DNA from 3 places in the Amycolatopsis sp. NPDC114505 genome. Region 1 is predicted to be linked to each of the others. Evidence: riboswitches for the same ligand, from Rfam matches in the RefSeq annotation. Region 1 holds a riboswitch; each other region holds the start of a gene.
What was found. A riboswitch is a leader RNA that binds a small molecule or an ion and turns the genes downstream of it on or off. The one in region 1 is predicted to bind S-adenosylmethionine.
Positions count from the first base shown of each region.

Region 1 (6,474 bases):
CCAGGCCGAGGGTGTCGCGGTAGAACGCCGTCGTCGCGCCGGCGTCGCGCGGGCGGACGATCAGCCTGCTCTTCAGGACTTCCATCCGACCATCCCTACCGGACGCGCTCAGGCGGCCGCAATCGCGGCGATGCCCGACAGCACGATCACCGACCCGGCGAGCCGCCGCACGGCGTCGCGTTCGCCCAGCACCAGCCACGCGGCGAGGCCGCCGAGCACGATGCTCAGCTCGCGGGCGGGCGCGACCAGGCTGACCGGCGCCATCGTGAGGGCGAACAGCACGAGGATGTACGCGACCGGCGAAAGCACCGCGACGACCAGCACCTCGCGGCGCTGCTCGCGCCAGATCCGCGTCACCTCGGCGCGGCCGGCCAGTGCGCCGGGCACGAGCAGCACGCTCTGCAGGATCGAGCCGAGGCCGAAGTAGACGACCGGCGGCACGCCGAGACCGGTCACCGAGTGCGCGTCCCAGAGGGTGTAACCGGCGATGACGGCGCCGGTCAGCAGGCCGTAGAGGATGCCGGCCTTGACCGCGTGCGGGTCGCCGCCCTTGCGGCCGGTGCTGATCACCAGCACCCCGGCGACGACCAGGAAGGCGCCGAGCAGGCCGAGCCAGCCGGGCCGTTCGCCGAGCACGAGGACGGCGGCCAGCACCGACAACAGCGGCCCGGTGCCCCGCGCGACCGGGTAGACGACGGAGAGGTCGCCGACGCGGTACCCGTGCTGCAGCACGATGCCGTAGGCGATGTGCAGCACCGACGTGACCACGGCGGCCACCAGCCAGCTCCACTGTGGACGTTGCGGTTCGACGACCAGCAGCACGACCGTCACCGGCAGGAGGATGACCGCGGAAGCGGTGTAGTAGAGCCAGACGAACTGGGTGCCGCCGGAGGAGATCCGCTTGGCGGCCAGGTTCCACGCGGCGTGCACGACCGCGGCGACGAGGACGAAGGACAGGGCGGTGGTGTTCATGGGACCCTTCGGGTTTTCGCGCGCGCGAAAACCGGGTCCTCCAGGCTTTTGCCCCGTCAGATGAACGACCGGCCGTCCGGGCCCGCCGACGGTGCCGCTCGGACCAGACCCGCCGGTCCTGGTTGTGTACCGCGAGATGCCTGCGGACCGGCGACGGAACCCTAGGCACTACCGCGGCCCACCGTACTCCCGGTGCCGGACGTCCGCGGTCCGGCTGTTAAAGTTGCTTCTCGCTGCCCGTGCGGCATTCCGTCATGGAGGAAGCCCGCTCTCCGAGTGGGGCCAATTCAGCGCGGCGGCGAATCTCACCGAGTGAAAGAGGAGTTGCCCCTATGGCCAACATCAAGTCGCAGATCAAGCGCATCACGACGAACGAGAAGGCGCGTCTGCGCAACCAGGCGATCCGGTCCTCGGTGAAGACCGCGATCCGCAAGGTCCGCGAAGCCGCCGAGGCCGGCGACAAGGCCAAGGCCGTCGAGCTGCAGCGCGACGCCGCCCAGAAGCTGGACAAGGCCGTCTCGAAGGGCGTTCTCCACGCCAACCAGGCCGCCAACAAGAAGTCGGCGCTGGCGAAGCGCGTCAACGCGCTCTGAGCTGGTTGATTTCCGGCTGTTCGATTTCCCAGAAAGCCCCGGCTTCGGCCGGGGCTTTCTTCATGTCCGGGATCAGCGCTCGCCCTTGGCGGCCGCCACCTGGAGGACCGCGCGCTCCAGCGCGTAGCCCGGGTCGGCCGCCACGCCCTTGACCTCGGCGTTCAGCCTCGCCACCACGCGCATCGCCGTCGCCAGGCCGTCCTGGTTCCAGCCGCGGACCTGGCCCTGCGCCTTGCGGATCTTCCACGGCGGCATGCCCAGCTCGCCCGCCAGCTGGTTCGGGTTGCCCCGGCCCGCGCCGGAGACCCGCGCGATCGTGCGGACCGCGTCGGCCAGTGCGTCCGCGACCAGGACGTGCGGGACGCCCAGCTGCATCGCCCAGCGCAGCGACTCCAGTGCCGCCGAGCGATCGCCGCTCACGGCCTTCTCCGCGACCGCGAACCCGGTCACGTCCGCGCGCCCGCGGTGGTAGCGGCGGACCGCTTCGGCGTCGACGGACCCACCGGCGTCCGCCACCAGCTGCGTCGCCGCCGAGGAGAGTTCCCGCAGGTCGGAGCCGACGGCGTCGATCAGCGCGGCGACTCCGGCCGGGTCGATCTTGCCGCCCGCACGGCGCACCTCGTGCCGCACGAACTGCTCGCGCTCGGCCGGCTTGGTCATCTTCGGGCACTCCGTGACCTCGGCGCCGGCCTTCTTCAGCACCGCCGGGAGCGTCTTGCCCGCCTTGCTGCGCCCGCCGCCGGTGTGCACGACGACCAGCACGACGCCGTCCGCCGGGTCCTTCAGGTAGGACGCCACGGCGTCGGCCAGCTCCTGCGAGATGTCCTGCCCCGACTCCAGGACGATCACGCGACCCTCGCTGAACAGCGACGGGCTGACGAGTTCGGCCAGCTCGGGGGCTGTGAGATCGGACACCCGGACCCGGGTCAGCTCGGCCGTGGCGTCGAGCGCGCGCGCCGCGGCGAGCGTCTCGCGGACGGCGCGCTCGATCAGCAGTTCTTCCTCACCCAGGACCAGGTGCAGCGGGGCCGGGGCGGTGGCTTGGGCGGTCACGGGAGGATCCTCTCACTTGCGGTGTCGTGCGCCCGCTCCGGTGATGTCGAGCGGCCGGCATGGCACGGCCCGAGCGCCATGTCGTACGGTGTCCTCGAGGCGGCGCGCAGTTTGGCGCGCACCGACAACCGAATACCGCTCATCCAGAGGGGCAGAGGGAACGGCCCGACGAAGCCCCGGCAACCGGCGTACAGCCCGTCATCCCGCATTCGCGGGGTAGCTGACGACCACGGTGCCAATTCCGGCCCGCTTCGGCGGGGCAGATGAGGAAGGAACCTCGCGATGACCGCCACCCTCGGAACGACCTCCACCACGAAGACCCCGGATCTCGGTCCCGCCGTCGAGCTGGTGTCGAAGGAAGAGGGCCACCGGCAGCCGCTCGCGCCGGAGTTCGTCTCCGCCGAGGACTTTTCGCCGCTCGAGGTCGCTTACGACTTCGGCCGCGTCCGCCGCGAAGACATCGAAGCCGGCCCCAAGAACATCTGGCGCTACAAGAAGCTCCTTCCGGTTCCGTCGAACATCGAAGAGATCCCGAACACCGAGCCCGGCGCGACCCGGCTGATCCGCGCCGACCGCCTGGCCAAGGAGCTCGGCCTCAAGCGCCTGTGGGTCAAGGACGACACCGGCAACCCGACGCACTCGTTCAAGGACCGCGTCGTCGCCGTCGCGCTGGCCGCGGCCCGCGAGTTCGGCTTCGAGGTGCTCGCCTGTCCGTCGACCGGCAACCTGGCCAACGCGACGGCCGCCGCCGCGGCCCGCGCCGGCTGGCGGTCGGTCGTGCTGATCCCGAAGACCCTCGAGCGCGCCAAGATCCTCACCACCGCGGTCTACGACGGCGACCTGATCGCCGTCGACGGCAACTACGACGACGTCAACCGCCTCGCCACCGAGCTCGCCGGCGAGCACCCGAAGTGGGCGTTCGTGAACGTGAACGTCCGGCCGTACTACTCGGAAGGCTCGAAGACGCTGGCCTTCGAGGTCGCCGAGCAGCTGGGCTGGCGCATCCCGCCGCAGATCGTCGTGCCGATCGCCTCCGGTTCGCAGCTGACCAAGGTGGACAAGGGTTTCCGCGAGCTGGGCCAGCTCGGTCTCGTGGACGCCAGCCCGTACAAGGTGTTCGGCGCGCAGGCGACCGGCTGCTCGCCGGTGTCGGCCGCCTTCCGCGCCGGCCAGGACGTGGTCCAGCCCGTGAAGCCGGACACGATCGCCAAGTCGCTGGCGATCGGCAACCCGGCCGACGGCCCCTACGTGCTCGACATCGTCAACCGCACCGGCGGCGCGATCGAGGACGTCACCGACGAAGAGGTCGTCGAAGGCATCCGGCTGCTGGCCCGCACCGAAGGCATCTTCACCGAGACCGCCGGCGGGGTCACCGTCGCGACGGCGAAGAAGCTGATCGAGACGGGCAAGCTGGACCCGGACGCCGAGACGGTCCTCCTGATCACCGGCGACGGCCTCAAGACCCTCGACGCGGTCGAGAACCACATCGGCCCGAAGGCGACCGTGGCGGCTTCCGCCAAGGCCGTGAACGAGGCGCTCGGCTACTGACGCTCACCGCCGGGGCGGGCCACGCGGCTCGCCCCGGCGCGCTACCGCCGGCCCGGCCGGGTCGCCGACCACGGCCGTATCACCATCCACATCGGTCCGGGTCACCAATGCTCCCAACGCTTTCAGGCTGTCCATTGTGGACTTGTTCGGGTGCCCGTAGGTGTTGCCGGCGCCCACGCTGACCAACGCCACCCGCGGCGCCACCGCCGCGAGGAACGACGGCAGCGAGTAACGCGAACCGTGGTGAGGAACCTTCAACACCTCCGCCTTCAGGTCGTCGCCGTCGGCCAGCAGGTCGGCCTGGGCCGCCAGCTCGACGTCACCGGTCAGGAGTACCCGGCCGGCCGGGCTTCGCGCTCGCAAGACCACCGAGCTGTTGTTGATCGTCGTGCCGTCCTGCTGCCCGGCCGAGCGCTCCGGCACGTAGCGCGGGCCGAGCACGTCGAGCGACAGCCCGGGCCACGCCAGCCGCTCCCCCGGGCTCAGCTCCACCAGCGGCACGCCCTGCCGCTTCGCCTCCGCGGCGACCTGCCGCCACGCCCACTCCGGCGCCCGCCCCGGGCCGACGGCGATCCCGCCGACCGCCCGGCCGTCGAAGACCGACGCCAGCCCGCCGATGTGGTCGGCGTGCAGGTGGCTCAGCACCAGCAGCGGGATCCGGTCGACCGCCAGCCGGTGCAGGCACTCGTCCACCGGCCCCGGCTCGGGTCCGGTGTCCACGACGACCGCGCGTCCCGGCTCGGCGGTCGCCAGCACGACCGCGTCGCCCTGCCCGACGTCGCACTCGACCATCGCCCAGTTCCGCGGTGGCCACGCCGGCGCGAGCACCCGGACCGGCACGAAGATCAGCAGCGCGCCGACGACCAGCACCGCCAGCACCAGCCGCACCCGCCGGCGCCGGGCGGCCAGCACCAGCACCACCAGGACCGCGGCGGCTAGCAGCCCACCCGACCAGCCGCCGGGCCAGGCGACAACCGCGCCGGGAGCCCGCGCGCCCTGACGCGCCACGGTGATCAGCCACCGGGCCTCCGGGTCGGCCAGGTGCACCAGGACCTTCCCGGCGCCCGGCCACCAGGGACCGAGCACCGTCGCCAGCAGGCCGAGCACCGTCACCGGAGCCACCACGGGCGCGGCGAGGACGTTGGCCAGCACCGAAACCAGGCTCACCGACCCCGCCATGCCCGCGATGACCGGCGCCGTCACGAGGAAGGCGGCCAGCGGAATCGCCAGCCCGTCGGCGAACCCCGGCGGGACGCCGCGACGGGCCAGCGCAGCGGCCCAGCGTGGCGCGACGAGCACCAGCCCGGCCGTGGCGAACACCGACAACGCGAACCCGAAGTCCGTCGCCATCGCCGGATCCGTCACCACCAGCACGCACACCGCGAACGCCAGCGCGGGCAACGCCGAGCCTCGCTTGCCCAGCGCCAGAGCCAGCAACGCGACCGCCGCCATCACCCCGGCCCGCAGCACGCTGGGCTCCGGCCCGACCAGCACGAGGAAGCCGGCCAGGCACGCGCCGGCCGCCACCGCCGACAGCCGTGGCCCGAGCCGCAGGAAGCGCAGCAGGAGCAGCACCGCGCCACACGCCACGGCGAGGTTTCCCCCGCTGACCGCGGTCAAGTGGGCGAGCCCGGCGGTGACGAACTCCTGCTCGACCCGCGGCGACAACCCGCTCGTGTCGCCCAAGACCAGCCCAGGCAGCAGGCCGCCGGGTTCCTCGGGCAGGACCTGGCACAGGTCGTGGAGTCCGGCGCGCAGCCCGGCCGCGGTCCGCTGCCACCACGGCGCCGGCCCGAGGTCGCCCGGCGGGCCGCGCACGGACAGCACCGCGACGGTCAGGTCCGAGCCGCGTGGCGCCATCAGCAGGCCGCTCGCCGTCACGTCCTGGCCCGGCAGCAATGACGCCCACTGCGCGACCGGCGCCAGGAGCAGGACGCGTCCGGACGACGTGACCGGCCGGCCGTCGACCGACGCCGTGCGGACGTCGGCGGTCAGCACCACCGACCGGGCACCGGCCTGCTGATCGGCATAACCCGCGCCGCGCACGGGCTTCGGACGCTCGGCGACGACGACCCGCACCGACGCGGGGAGCCCGTCGGCCGAAGCCGCGCGGAGGTCGTCGCGTTGCGCGTCCCGGATTCGCCAGGCGACCGGGCCGGCGGCGGCGAGTCCGAGCACCAGCAGGGCCGCGGCCGCGCCGAGCGCCCGGGGACGCCCTCGCGCCCGCCAGAGCACCAGTCCGGCGAGCACCGCCGAGGCGAGGCCGACGGCGACGGCCGTCCACCAGCCCAGCAGCAGGCCGCCGAGT
Region 1 is NZ_JBVKDV010000004.1:829,364-835,837, forward strand. Features, by position in the region: gene ACZ7OU_RS41660 (VOC family protein) at 1-85, opposite strand, end outside; gene ACZ7OU_RS41665 (DMT family transporter) at 109-972, opposite strand; gene rpsT (30S ribosomal protein S20) at 1,305-1,565, shown strand; gene holA (DNA polymerase III subunit delta) at 1,638-2,618, opposite strand; SAM riboswitch class I at 2,755-2,888, shown strand; gene thrC (threonine synthase) at 2,901-4,166, shown strand; gene ACZ7OU_RS41685 (ComEC/Rec2 family competence protein) at 4,170-6,474, opposite strand, start outside.

Region 2 (6,474 bases), on a different contig from region 1:
GGTAACCGTCTTCGCGCAGGTCGTCGACCGCCAGGTGCAGGTTGACCTTGGCCGGGACCCGGACGGTGACTGGGGGCGGAACTACGGCGAGCACCCGACCAGCCTACGTGGCCGCGAAAACGCCCCGATGCGACGTGCGCATCGGGGCGTTTACGGCGTTCGGGTCAAGCTGCCGCGACACCCTGGGGGCCGCGCGCGGTGTGCGTCACGTGGCCGCCGCGCTCGGCGACCCACGCCAGTGCCGCGTCGGCCCGCTCGCCGCGGACGCCGAGGCGGAACCGGCCGACCGGGGTGTCGCCGATCCGGGTCAGGCCGCCGCCGATCGTGGCGAACTCGACGTCGAACCGGCCCGCGGCCTCGGGCAGCAGCGCGCCGACCGAAGCGAAACCGATCAGCACGACGTCGGCCGAGCGGTCGTAGCGGGCGATCTGGGCGCGGGTGGTCTCGATGGCGGGCAGCAGCGCCTGCGCGGTGCGGCTGGCCGGGTTCGAGACCAGGTCGAGGACAGTGCCGCGCTCGACGACCGTGCCGTCTTCGAGCACCGCGACGTCGTCGCAGACCCGGCGGACCACGCCGGCGTCCGGGGTCGTGACCACGACGGTGGTGCCCAGCTCGGCGCGGGCGCGGTCGAGCACGGTGAGCACCGCGCCGGCCTCCTCCGGGTCGATGCCGGCGGTCGGGTCGTCGGCGAGCAGCACCGCCGGCGCCGCGGCCAGTGCCTTCGCGACCGCGACGCGGCGGAGCTGACCCTCGGTCAGCTCACCGGGACGCTGCGTCGCGCGCTGCGTCAGGCCGACGAGGTCGAGCAGCGAGCCGACCCGGCTGCGGCGCTGCGGGCCGTCGACGCCGAGCTGCTCGAGCGGGGAGGCGATGTTGCCGGCGATCGTGCGCTCGGCGATCAGCTCCGGTTTCGTCGAGACGACGCCGAGCTGGCGGCGGATTTCGCGCAGCCGGCGGCCGTCGAGGGTGCCGGTGTTGAGGCCGTCGAGGCGGACGACGCCGCGGTCGGGCCGCTCCTGCAGCGCGATGCAGCGGGCGAGGACGGACTTGCCGGACCCGGCCGGGCCGACCACGCCGAACAGCGAGCCGGCCTGGACCTCGACGCTCACGTCGTGCAGGGCGACGACCGAGTTTCCGTTGGTGGCAAAGGTTTTGGACAAGTTTTCGACGGTGATCACGAAGGCTCCAGAAAACGGGGTGCGCGCAGCGCGCGGCACCCGGCCGCAGGCGAAGTCCGTCCTTTGAGGACGGTGCATGAAGAAGAGGTGGACCGGCTACGACAAGCTCAGTGGGAGCGTCGACATGCGGTCACGGAGCGGCGGCCTTCGTCGACTACGCGACGCCTGGTCAGGAGCAGGGGGCGAGCTACCCTCTTCATCGGAAACGGCCTCCATCGGTCCTGGCGGTAGCACCTTCCCCGCGGGGGGTGGTTGCTGCGACTTCGGCGAGCCAGGTCTCTCAGTCGCTCGGGATGGACACTTCCGAGTAAAGCCGATCCCGGCGAGCGAAAGCAAGCCTGTTGGCCCAGATCACACGAGTGGAGGTGTCCGAATCGCGAGATCGCACGTCAAGAGGCGTATTTTCGCCGGACCCCGTTGACTTCCACTGTGGACGTGCTAACGCGCGGCGGCGAGCCTCGCGAAGTCGTGCACGTTCAGCTGTTCACCGCGGGTCTTCGGGTCGATCCCGGCGGCCGTGAGCAGCTCCCCGGCCCGCTCGGCCGAGCCGGCCCAGCCCGCCAACGCGGCGCGGAGCGTCTTCCTGCGCTGTGAGAAAGCGGCGTCCACGAGGCCGAAGAGCCGATCGCGGTCGTCCGACGCCGGAGCGTCACCGCGTTCGAAGGCGACGAGCGCGGAGTCGACGTTCGGCACCGGCCAGAACACCGAGCGCGGCACGGCGCCGACCTTGCGCGCGGGGCCGTACCAGGCGAGCTTGACGCTCGGCACGCCGTAGATCCGGCTGCCGGGGCCCGCCGCCATCCGGTCGGCGACCTCGGTCTGGACCATGACGAGGCCGGACGTGAGCGACGGCACCTCGGCGAGCAGGTGCAGCACGACCGGGACGGCGACGTTGTAGGGCAGGTTCGCGACGAGCGCGGTCGGCCGCGGCAGCTGGTCGTCGGTGATCCGCAGCGCGTCGGCCGTGACGACCTGGAGTCGTTCGGAGACCTCGGACCCCCGCTCGGCGACGGTCTTGGGCAGCCGTTCGGCGAGCTTGGGATCGATCTCGACGGCGACGACGCGCGCACCGGTGGCGAGCAGCCCGAGGGTCAGCGACCCGAGCCCGGGCCCGACCTCGAGGACGACGTCGTCCGGGCCGACGTCCGCCAGCTCGACGATCCGCCGGACGGTGTTGGGATCGTGCACGAAGTTCTGCCCGAGCTTCTTGGTCGGCCGCACGTCCAGCTCGGCCGCCAGCCCGCGGATCTCGGCAGGTCCCAACAGTTCAACCACCGCTGGAGCTTACCGATGGGGCATCACGCGTGACTGGGCAGGCATCACGCGTGATTGGGGGGGCATCACGCGTGATGCCCGCCTGATCACGCGTGATGCCCCTCGGGACACGCGTGATGCCTTTCCGCGCACGCGAAACGGCCCCCACCTCGTCGAGGTGAGGGCCGCTCGAAAAGCGTGTCAGGCCTTCTTGCCGCAGACCGGCCAAGCGCTGTAGCTGCCGCCACGGCCGGCCTTGACCTTCTCCGCGATCGCGATCTGCTGCTCGCGCGAAGCCTGGTTCGGGAGCGCCGCGTACTCGTCGCCGCCGTAGGCGTCCCACGTGCGCTTGTCGAACTGGAGGCCGCCGTAGTAGCCGTTGCCGGTGTTGATGGCCCAGTTGCCGCCCGACTCGCACTGCGCGATGCGGTCCCACGCGGAGCCGTCGCCGATCGCCGGGGTCGGGGCCTGCTTGGTGCCGACGTGGATGATCTTCGGCTTCGGCTGGGTGATGACCTGCTCGGAGATGCTCTCGCGGGAGACCTCTTTGCCGTTCTTCTGCGTGACCTTGTAGGTCACCATCTTCTCGCCGGGCGTGCCCGGGTCCTCGACCGAGGTCTTGCCCTTGACGAGGTCCGGGTCGTCGACCTTCTGCTCGGGCGGGGCGATGTCTTCCTTCTGGACGACCGTCGAGACGCCGGTGCGGCTGATGTGCACCTCGGCGCCGTCGGTCAGCTTGACGTCCAGACCGCCCTCGGCCTGGTCCTCCGGGCCCAGGGTGAGCTTGTACTCGCCCAGGAACTCCTTCGTGGTGACCGCGGTCGTGGTGACCTTCTTCGGCGCGTTGGCGCCGTCGTAGAGCGTGAGGTTCTTGAGGGTCTTGATCTCGACGGTGGCGCCCTGCAGGGGCAGCTCGCCGTCCTTCGGCATCGACATCCACGTGCCGGGCTTGTCCACCCCGGCCATGCCGAGCTGGCCGAGCGCGTCGCCGAGGTGGGTCGCGCGGACCCAGGAGGTGTGCTCCGCGCCGTCGACGATCATCTTCAGCTGACGGCCGCGCTCGAGCTTGATGACACCGCCGTCGCCGACCTCCGCCTGCGGGGACGGGGAGAGCGAGTCGTGCGCGCCGACGGACAGGCCCGCGTCCTCCAGCACTTCGCCGACGGTGTCGCCGAACGAGTGCACGGTGGTCTGCTGGCCGTCGACGTCGACGGTGATGCTCTTGTTCATCGCCAGCGCGGCCGCGCCGCCGCCGGCGATGCTGATCATGACGCCGAGGACGGCGCCCTTGAGGAAGCGGCGCTTCCAGATCTTGGTGGTCTCGCGCAGGCCCTCGTCCAGCATGGCCCGCTTGGCCTGCGGGGACGCGGTCCGGTCCGCCTCGATCTCGTCCGGGATGACGATCGGCGGCAGGTACGTCGTCTCGGCGTTGATGAGCCGGATCAGCTCGTCGACGTCGACGTCGATCTCGGCCATCATCGCGTCGGCGTCGGGGCCGAGCGCGGCGAGGATGTCCTGCTGCGTGATGTTCGGGTCGTCGGAGAAGTCGAGCTGGCCGTAGGCGGTGTCCTCGTAATGACGATCGAGGACGGCCGCGGAGCGCGCTCCAGCCTGTCTGCTACCTGTCACCGCTGTCGTTCCCTTTCCCAAGACGCCGTTCGGGGCGGCGTCTTTACGTCTGGGCCCGCAGCCGGCGCCATCGTCACGGTCCCGGTCGTACCTACCCGGTTCCGCTTCCCCGACGTGCACTGACGTGACTGTGGGCGTAACAGCCGGCAACTGCATGGTGCAGTACCGACCGGCACGATCACGGGACAGTAACGGGTCCCGCCGGGTTGCGCAAACACCCCCCGGAGTGTCGTGATCCCCGTCACTCCATCAGGTGGACGATCAAGGAACCCTGATGTCGCAATGCGTTCAACCCGTTGTGACACTGGGGAGTCGGTAGACCCGCTCGGCAGTGGTCCGGACCGATTCGGCGACTTCGTGGACAGCTTCGCCCCTGAGCGCCGCGAGGTGACGGACGGTGTAGGCCGCGCCGAACGGCTCGTTCGGCCGCCCACGGAACGGGTGGGGGGTCAGAAACGGTGCGTCGGTTTCGACGAGGTACTGGTCCGCCGGGCAGAGCCGGGCCGCCTCGTGGAGCCCCTTCGCGTTCTTGAACGTCACCGTGCCGGCGAAGGAAAGGACGTATCCCGCGTCGACGCACTTGCGCGCCATTTCCGCGTCTCCGGAAAAACAATGGAAGATTACGGCATTCGGCGCATTCTCTTCGGCCAGGATGCGCAGCACGTCGTCGTGCGCCTCGCGGTCGTGGATCATCAGCGGCTTGTCGAGCCGCTTGGCGAGGTCGATGTGCCAGCGGAACGCTTCCTGCTGGGCGTCGTGCGGGGAGTAGTCCCAGTAGTAGTCGAGGCCGGTCTCGCCGACGGCGACCACGCGCTCGTGGCCGGCCAGGCGCTCCACTTCGGACTTCTCGGCCTCGCCGAACTCCTTGGTGCGCGTCGGGTGGATCGCGACGGCGGCCCAGACCCGGCTGTCCCAGGTGGCGGCCTCGGCGGCCCAGCGGGCCGAGGCGAGGTCGTCCGCGACCGTGACGACGCGGGCGACGCCGGCGCGCTCGGCGCGGTCGACCATGGCCGTGACCTCGGCCGCGGTGACCGCGCCGCACGCGTCGAGATGGGTGTGCGCGTCCACCACCGACACCGGGAGCCGGTCCGGGACCGGCGGCAGCTCGCGCTTCTCGTCACCCATGCATACCTCTTACTCCTTGGTGATCGGCGCCCACTCCGGGCCGGTCTCGCCGAGCGCCGGGTCGAGCTTCGTGAACAGCGGCGACGGCTTCTGCAGGGGCTTGCCGACCTCGATCGGCTTCGACTCCCACTTGGCCTGCTCGCCCGCGTAGTCGCCGGTGAGGATCGGGTTGACCCGGCCGGCGATGTCGAGGTCGTCGACCTCTTTCAGCTCCGGCTGGGCGGCCCAGACGCCCGTGCCGCCGAGGGCCTCGTGCACCTTCTGGGCCGAGTGCGGCAGGAACGGCGTCAGCAGCGTGTTGGCGTCGGAGACGACCTGCAGCGCGGTGTGCAGCACCGTGTCACGCCGCGCGGGGTCGTCCTTGAGCTTCCACGGCTCCTGGTCGGAGATGTACTTGTTCGCCGCGGTGACGACCTTCATGGCCTCGCTCGCCGCCAGCTTGAACCGGGACCGGGCCAGGTGCGCGCCCGCGGTGTCGAAGGCCTTGCGGGACAGGGCCTTCAGGTCCTCGTCGGCCGCCGTCGGGGCCTCCGGGCGCGGGATGGCGCCGACGTTCTTGTGCGCCATCGAGATGGACCGGTTGACCAGGTTGCCCCACTCGTTGGCCAGCTCGAAGTTGGTCCGGCGGACGAACTCGTCCCAGGTGAAGTCGGTGTCCTGGGTCTCCGGGCCGGCCACCGAGATGAAGTACCGCAGCGTGTCCGGGCCGAAGTCGCGCAGGAAGTCCTCGACGTAGATGACGCGCCCGCGCGAGGTCGAGAACTTCGAGCCGCTCATGGTGAGGAACTCGCTGGAGACGATCTCGTCGGGCAGGTGCAGCTTGCCGTACTTGCCGGGCTCGCCACCCTTGTCGCCCTCGCCGTTGTGCCCGAACAGCAGGGCCGGCCAGATCTGGGCGTGGAAGGTGATGTTGTCCTTGCCCATGAAGTAGTACGACCGGGCGTCGGGGTTGTTCCACCACTCCTGCCACGCTTCCGGGTTGCCGGACCGGCGGGCCCACTCGACGCTGGCCGAGAAGTACCCGATCACCGCGTCGAACCAGACGTAGAACCGCTTCATCGGCTGGTCGCTCCAGCCGTCGAGCGGGATCTTGACGCCCCAGTCGAGGTCGCGGGTGATCGGCCGGGGCCGCATGTCGTCGATCAGGTTCTTGGTGAAGTTGAGGACGTTGGGGCGCCAGTCGGTCTTGGTGCCCAGCCAGTCGCCGAGGGTCTTGGTGAACGCCGGCAGGTCGAGGAAGTAGTGCTCGGTCTCGACGAACTTCGGCGTCTCGCCGTTGATCCGCGAC
Region 2 is NZ_JBVKDV010000001.1:2,445,160-2,451,633, reverse strand. Features, by position in the region: gene ACZ7OU_RS12270 (4-(cytidine 5'-diphospho)-2-C-methyl-D-erythritol kinase) at 1-94, opposite strand, end outside; gene ACZ7OU_RS12265 (methionine ABC transporter ATP-binding protein) at 165-1,178, opposite strand; SAM riboswitch class I at 1,372-1,478, opposite strand; gene rsmA (16S rRNA (adenine(1518)-N(6)/adenine(1519)-N(6))-dimethyltransferase RsmA) at 1,617-2,453, opposite strand; gene ACZ7OU_RS12255 (transglycosylase family protein) at 2,634-4,061, opposite strand; gene ACZ7OU_RS12250 (TatD family hydrolase) at 4,350-5,186, opposite strand; gene metG (methionine--tRNA ligase) at 5,196-6,474, opposite strand, start outside.
Region 2: it holds a riboswitch for S-adenosylmethionine, as region 1 does, so the genes downstream of both, ACZ7OU_RS12265 (methionine ABC transporter ATP-binding protein) here and thrC (threonine synthase) in region 1, are expected to answer to the same signal.

Region 3 (6,474 bases), 590 kb from region 1:
TGGCGGTCGTCGTCGCCGCGTTCTTCGTGCTGAACGGCGGTTCGGCGCCCGAGGCGGAAGCCGGGGCCACGAGCGTCGAGAGCCCGGGCGCGGCCGACCCGCACTCGGCGATCACGGAGTACCTGCAGGACGTGGCCGAGAACAACCCGGACGCGGCGGCCAAGCTGACCGACGCCGCACCCGCGGCCGCGGTGGCCCTGCGGGACGCGCGGAACACGCTGAGCCCGAGGTCGGTCGTGGCCAAGCTGACCGTCCTGCAGCCGACCCCGGCCGGGGCCAAGCGGACCAGCGGGACGTTCAGCATGGCGTGGGCGCTGAAGCCGGGCACCTGGACCTACGACGTGCCGTTCGAGCTGACCCAGGCCGACGGCAAGTGGCTCGTGCACTGGGCGCCGTCGCTGCTGCACCCGAAGCTGGAGACGGGGCAGCGGCTGGTCGTCAGCACGGCCGTGCCGGACACGACCGCCGTCGCCGACCGCGACGGCAAGCCCCTGCTGGTCAACGGGGCCGGCGGCTTGCGGACGGTCGAGGGCAACCCCGCTCCGCTGCTGCACTCGGCGCTGGTCGGGCAGGTCTCGGCGGCGACGGGCGGCGGCTTCGCCGTCGAGCGCGTCGACACCGGCGGGAAGAGCCTGGAGACGCTGTTCGGGAAGGCCGACGGCGACGCGAAGACGGTGACGTCGAGCCTGAGCCTGGCCGCGCAGAACTCCGCGCAGGCCGCGGTCGACAGCTTCAAGGGCTCGGCGATGCTGGTCGCGCTCGACACGGGCTCGGGCGACATCCTGGCCGTCGCGCAGAACAGCGCCGCCGGGCTGTCACCGAAGGCGCTCAGCGGGCTGTACGAGCCCGGTTCGTCGTTCAAGATCGCGACGTCCGTCGCCGCGGTCCAGCAGAGCGGCCTGACCGCGCAGTCGCCGGTCGACTGCCCCGGCGTCGCGACGATCGGGACGCGCACGGTCAAGAACGAGGGCTTCGAGCTGGGCGCGACGAACCTGCAGACGGCGTTCGCGCGGTCGTGCAACACGACGTTCGGGCGGCTCGCGCTGGACCTGCCCGCCGACGGTCTGGTGAAGGCCGCGAACGAGCTGGGTCTCAACGCCGACTACGAGATCCCGGGGATCGACACCGAGCTGGGCAAGGTCGAGCCCGCGGCGAGCAAGGACGAGCAGGTCGAGGACGGGTTCGGCCAGGGCCGGATCCAGGCGAGCTGCCTCGGCGGCGCGGTGATGGCGGCGACGGTCGCGTCCGGCAAGGCGATCACGCCCCGGCTGTGGCACGACCAGGAGACGACGGTCGTCAAGGGCTACTCGCCGCCGCCGGCGTCGGTGCTCGGCCAGGTGCGGACGATGATGCGCGCGGTCGTCACCAGCGGAACGGGCCGGGGCGCGGCGGGCGCCGGGAACGTCTTCGGCAAGACGGGAACGGCCCAGTTCGGCGACGGCTCGGAGGCCACGGGCTGGTTCGTCGGCTACCGCGCCAACGTGGCTTTCGCGGTGGTCCTGGAGGACTCGAACGACTCGGGCCCGGCGGTCACCCTGGCCGCGAAGTTCCTGAAAGCCCTCTGACCCGCACCCGCCCGGACGACACGCGTACCTGCGCGGACGACACGCGTACCTGGCCAGACGACACGCGTACCCCGATGGACGACACGCCGGACTTGGGTCGTGTCGTCCGCCCGAGTACGCGTGTCGTCCAGCTGGGTACGCGGGTCGTCCGCCTGGGTACGCGTGTCGTCCGTGCGACGCTTCGGCCGCGGGCGAAGGGTGGCCGCCGTACCGTGGGCGCATGGAGACGATCGCTCTCGCCGAGGTCGCCGCGGTGCTCGCCGACCCGAGCCGGGCCACCATGTGCCTCGCCCTGCTCGACGGGCGGGCGTGGACCGTCGGCGAGCTCGCGAAGGCGGCCGGGATCGCGCTCTCCACGGCCAGCGAGCACGTCACCCGGCTGGTCGACGCCGGGTTCGTCGCCCGGGTCAAGCAGGGCCGGGCCAGCTACGTCCGGATCGCCGACCCGCGCGTCGCCGAGCTGATCGAGCACCTCGCCCAGCACGCCGAGCACCGGCCCGTGACCGGGCTGAAGTCGTCGTTGCGGGTAAAGCGGCTCGGGTTCGCGCGGACCTGCTACGACCACCTCGCCGGCGTGCTCGGCGTCGCGGTCCGCGACGGCATGCTGGCCACCGGCCTGGTCGACGCCGACGGCGGCCTGGCGCTGACCGGCCGCGGCCGCGAGGTGCTGGCCGAGCTCGGCGTGCCGGTCGAGCCCGGGCGGCGGTCGCCGCTGCGCGACTGTCTGGATTGGACGGAGCGGCGCGACCACCTCGCCGGAGCCGTACCCGCCGCGCTGCTCGAGCGCGCGGTCGGCGCCGGCTGGGTCGGCCGCGACGGGCATCGCGCGGTGAAGGTGTTTCCGGCGGCGGAGAAGCCGTTCGCGGCGCTCGGTGTCGATCTCGCCGCGCTCGGTGGGCCTTAACACACCACGCCGTCGGCGCGCCCCAGCGGTACACGAAGGAGTTAACTCGACCGCTTCACTATTCTGAGGGCCCACGGCACTCGGAGGGAGGCGGCATGGACCAGCTTCCCGTGCTGCTCGGCGTCGGCGGCGTCGTGCTGCTCGCCTCCGTGCTCGCCGTGCGCGTGTCGATCCGGCTGGGCCTGCCGTCGCTGCTGCTCTACCTCGCGATCGGCGTGCTGCTCGGCGAAGCCGGGTTCGGCATCCGGTTCGACAACCCCGAGCTGACCCAGTCGCTCGGCCTCGCCGCGCTCGTCATGATCCTCGCCGAAGGCGGGCTGACGACCCGCTGGTCGGCGGTGAAACCGGCGCTGGGCATCGGGATCGCACTGTCCACTGTGGCCGTTGTGGTGAGCATCGCGGTGACCGGCGCCGCCCTGCACTGGCTGCTGGGCCTCGACTGGCGGTTCGCGCTGCTGTGGGGCGCGGTGCTCGCCTCGACCGACGCGGCCGCGGTGTTCTCCGTGCTGCGCTCGGCCGGGATCGGCAAACGGCTCACCGGGGCGCTGGAACTCGAGTCGGGCATCAACGACGCGCCCGCGTACATCGCCGTCGTGGTGCTGGCCGAAGGCACCACTGTGGACTGGACACTGCCGCTGCTGGTCGTCTACGAACTCGCGGCAGGGCTGGCGATCGGGCTCGCGTTCGGCTGGCTCGGCGGCCTCGCGCTGCGCAAGGCCGCGTTGCCGGCGACCGGTCTCTACCCGGTCGCCACGGTCGCGGTGTGCGTCGTCGCGTACTCGTCCGGGCAGCTGCTGCACGCGTCCGGGCTGCTCGCCACCTACGTCGCCGCGCTGGTGCTCGGGAACTCGCGGCTGCCGCACCGCTCGGACACGCTGTCGTTCGCCGAAGGGCTCGGCTGGCTGGCGCAGATCGGGCTGTTCGTGCTGCTCGGCCTGTTCGCCTCGCCGAGCCGGGTGCTCGAGTCGGTGCTGCCGGGCCTGGTCGCGGGGGCCGTCGTGCTGCTGCTGGCCCGGCCGATGTCGGTCGTGCTGGCGATGCTGCCGTTCCGGCTGCCGTGGCGGGAACAGGCGTTCCTGTCGTGGGCGGGCCTGCGCGGCGCGGTGCCGATCGTGCTCGCCATGATCCCGCTGTCGCAGGGGGTGCCGGGCGCGCAACGGCTGGTCGACGCGGTGTTCGTGCTGGTCATCGTGCTGACGCTGGTCCAGGGCGCGACGCTCGGGCCGCTCGGGCGCTGGCTCGGGCTGGCGAAGAGCTCCGAGGCGCACGAGATCGAAGTCGACTCCGCGCCGCTGGACGAGCTGGGCGCCGAGCTGCTGCAGGTCCGCATCCAGCCGGGGTCGAAGCTGCACGGCGTGTACCTGTCTGAGCTGCGGCTGCCGGTCGGCGCGACGGTCAGCCTGGTCGTGCGCGAAGGCGCCGGCTTCACGCCGCAGAAGACCAGCCGGCTCCAGGAGCTCGACCAGCTGCTGGTGGTCACCACGAGCGGCGTCCGCGACGACGTCGAGCGACGGCTCCGCGCGGTGGACCGGGCCGGCCGCCTGGCCCGCTGGAAGGGCGAGTCGGGCCGTTAACCAGTGCCGATGTCCGGCGCTTGTCCCACAAAAATCTCACACGATCTTCCCTTCGTTCCCTCTTTTGGCTTACTGTGCGCTCCATTCGTTAGTTCGAATGGGTGAGTGCAGAGTCAAAGGAGTACGCAGGGTGACCAAACTTCACGTGCGTGGGGCGGCCCTCGCCGCCGCGATGACCGCGATCCTCGGGCTGGCCACCGCGCCGGCCGCGACCGCCGAAATCGCCCCGTTCCCGGCGCTCGCCCTGCCGTTCAAGGCCGGCCAGCAGGTCTACTCGGCCGGCATCCACTCCGACGACGGCAGCACCGGCGTCAAGAACGCCATCGACTTCAGCCCGGCCGACCGCACCGTGCGCGCGCCGCTGGCCGGCACCGTCCACCTGCAGCACTGCGCCGGCGGGGACTGGGTGACCCTCGACCACGCCGGCGGCTGGCGGACCGGCTACTACCACATGGAGGGCATCACGGTCACCGACGGTGAGCACGTCGAGGCCGGGGCCGAGCTCGGCTCGACCGGCAACGCGCTGCCGTGCGGGGGCAGCAGCACCGGCGCCCACGTGCACTTCACGCTCTGGACCCTGCCGGACGCCCCGGCGGCGGCGAACTGGGACGGCAAGTCGTTCGCCGAGGTCTCGACTGCCGTCGCGGCGGCCAGCGGTGAGGCCGTCGACGGCAAGACCATCGGCGGCTGGCGCTTCACCGCGGGCGCCGAGCAGTACACCGGCACGGCGACGCACCTCGCCGACAACGCCGTGACGCAGCTGCCGGGACGCTTCCGCGCGAAGCTCTGAGACCTCACGGTGTGTGAGCGCCGTCTCAGAATGCAAGTCGGGGGTTGGCCGGCGGCGGCGTTCTCGGTTACCTTCTGGCTCAGGTCATGAGTGCCAGCGTTCAGCCCCGGCTTGCTGGCCGGCAACCCTCCTTCCGCGGTGGGGTGCCCCGGGTGAAGACCGGGCCGGTCGCGTCGTGCGACGGGCAAGCGCGGGCCCCTCGCCGGGGTCCCCCGGACCGCCGAGGAGGCACCGATGACTCTCGCCATCGATCGCACCAGCACTTCGCCCGACTTCACCGGACTCGTTGTCCCGCAGGCCGTTCCGGCCGTCGCCGGGGCGTCCCTGCGGGTCCCGCTCGTCACCGGCGAAACCATCGGCTACGCCAACCTCGACCACGCCGCGAGCGCACCCTGTCTGGACGCCGTCCGCACCAAGGTCGACGAGTTCCTGCCCTGGTACGCCAGCGTCCACCGCGGCGCCGGTTTCGCGTCGCAGGTCTCCACCAAGCTCTACGAGCGCACCCGCGACGTCCTGCGCCGCTTCGTCGACGCCCGCCGGACCGACACCGTCGTCTTCACCCGCAACACCACCGACTCCTTCAACCTGCTCGCCCGCAGCCTGCCCCGGCACACCACGGTCGTCGTGTTCGACACCGAGCACCACGCCGCGCTGCTGCCGTGGCAGGGCCCGAACGTCCGGCGGATCCCGACCCCGCGCACGCGTCTCGCGGCAGTGTCCGCTGTGGACGAAGCCCTCGCGGACTCCCCGCAGGGACCGCGGTTGGTCGTCGTCACCGGAGCGTCCAATGTGACCGGTGAGCTCCTGCCGGTGGCCGAGATCGCCGCGGTGGCACGGAAGCACGGCGCTCGCATCGCGCTCGACGCCGCCCAGCTGGCCCCGCACCGCCGGATCTCGATCAAGGAGCTGGACGTCGACTACGTCGCCCTGTCCGGCCACAAGCTGTACGCCCCCTTCGGCGCGGGCGCGCTGATCGGCCGCGCCGACTGGCTGCGCGCCGCCAAGCCGTACCTCGCCGGCGGCGGCGCGACCAAGCTCGTCACCGAGGACGCGGTGGTCTGGAACACCGGGCCCGAGCGCCACGAAGCGGGCTCGCCCAACACCGTCGGCGTGTACGCGCTCGGCGTCGCCTGCGAGACGCTCAGCGAGAACTGGGACGCCGTCGTGGCGCACGAGCAGGCCCTGCTCACCCGGCTGCGCAAGGGTCTCGAGGCCATCCCGGGCTGCGCCGAGCTGCGGCTGTTCGACGCGCCGGTCGACCGCGTCGGCACGCTCAGCTTCGTCCTCGACGGCTTCGACCCCGGCTGGGTGGCCGCGGTGCTGTCGGCCGAGTACGGCATCGGCGTGCGCGACGGCGCTTTCTGCGCCCACATCGCGGCCAAGCGGCTCATCGGCGTCACCGGCGGCGACGGGCGGCAGGCGATCCGCGTCAGCCTCGGCCTGGGCAGCACCGAGGAGCACGTCGACCGCGTCGTGCTGGCGCTGCGCCAGATCGTCGCGCGCGGGGCGCGCTGGGAGTACGCGAAGGTGGACGGCCGCTGGGCCCCGGCCGGCGACCCGCGGGAGCTGCCGCCGTTCTGCTGAGCGTTAGCCTGGGCCGATGGGGAGGCACGGGGTTCCGTTGGCGTTGCTGGGTTTCGC
Region 3 is NZ_JBVKDV010000004.1:241,424-247,897, reverse strand. Features, by position in the region: gene ACZ7OU_RS39370 (penicillin-binding transpeptidase domain-containing protein) at 1-1,565, shown strand, start outside; gene ACZ7OU_RS39365 (ArsR/SmtB family transcription factor) at 1,786-2,469, shown strand; gene ACZ7OU_RS39360 (potassium/proton antiporter) at 2,565-4,043, shown strand; gene ACZ7OU_RS39355 (M23 family metallopeptidase) at 4,174-4,833, shown strand; SAM riboswitch class IV at 4,916-5,030, shown strand; gene ACZ7OU_RS39350 (aminotransferase class V-fold PLP-dependent enzyme) at 5,068-6,417, shown strand; gene ACZ7OU_RS39345 (hypothetical protein) at 6,434-6,474, shown strand, end outside.
Region 3: it holds a riboswitch for S-adenosylmethionine, as region 1 does, so the genes downstream of both, ACZ7OU_RS39350 (aminotransferase class V-fold PLP-dependent enzyme) here and thrC (threonine synthase) in region 1, are expected to answer to the same signal.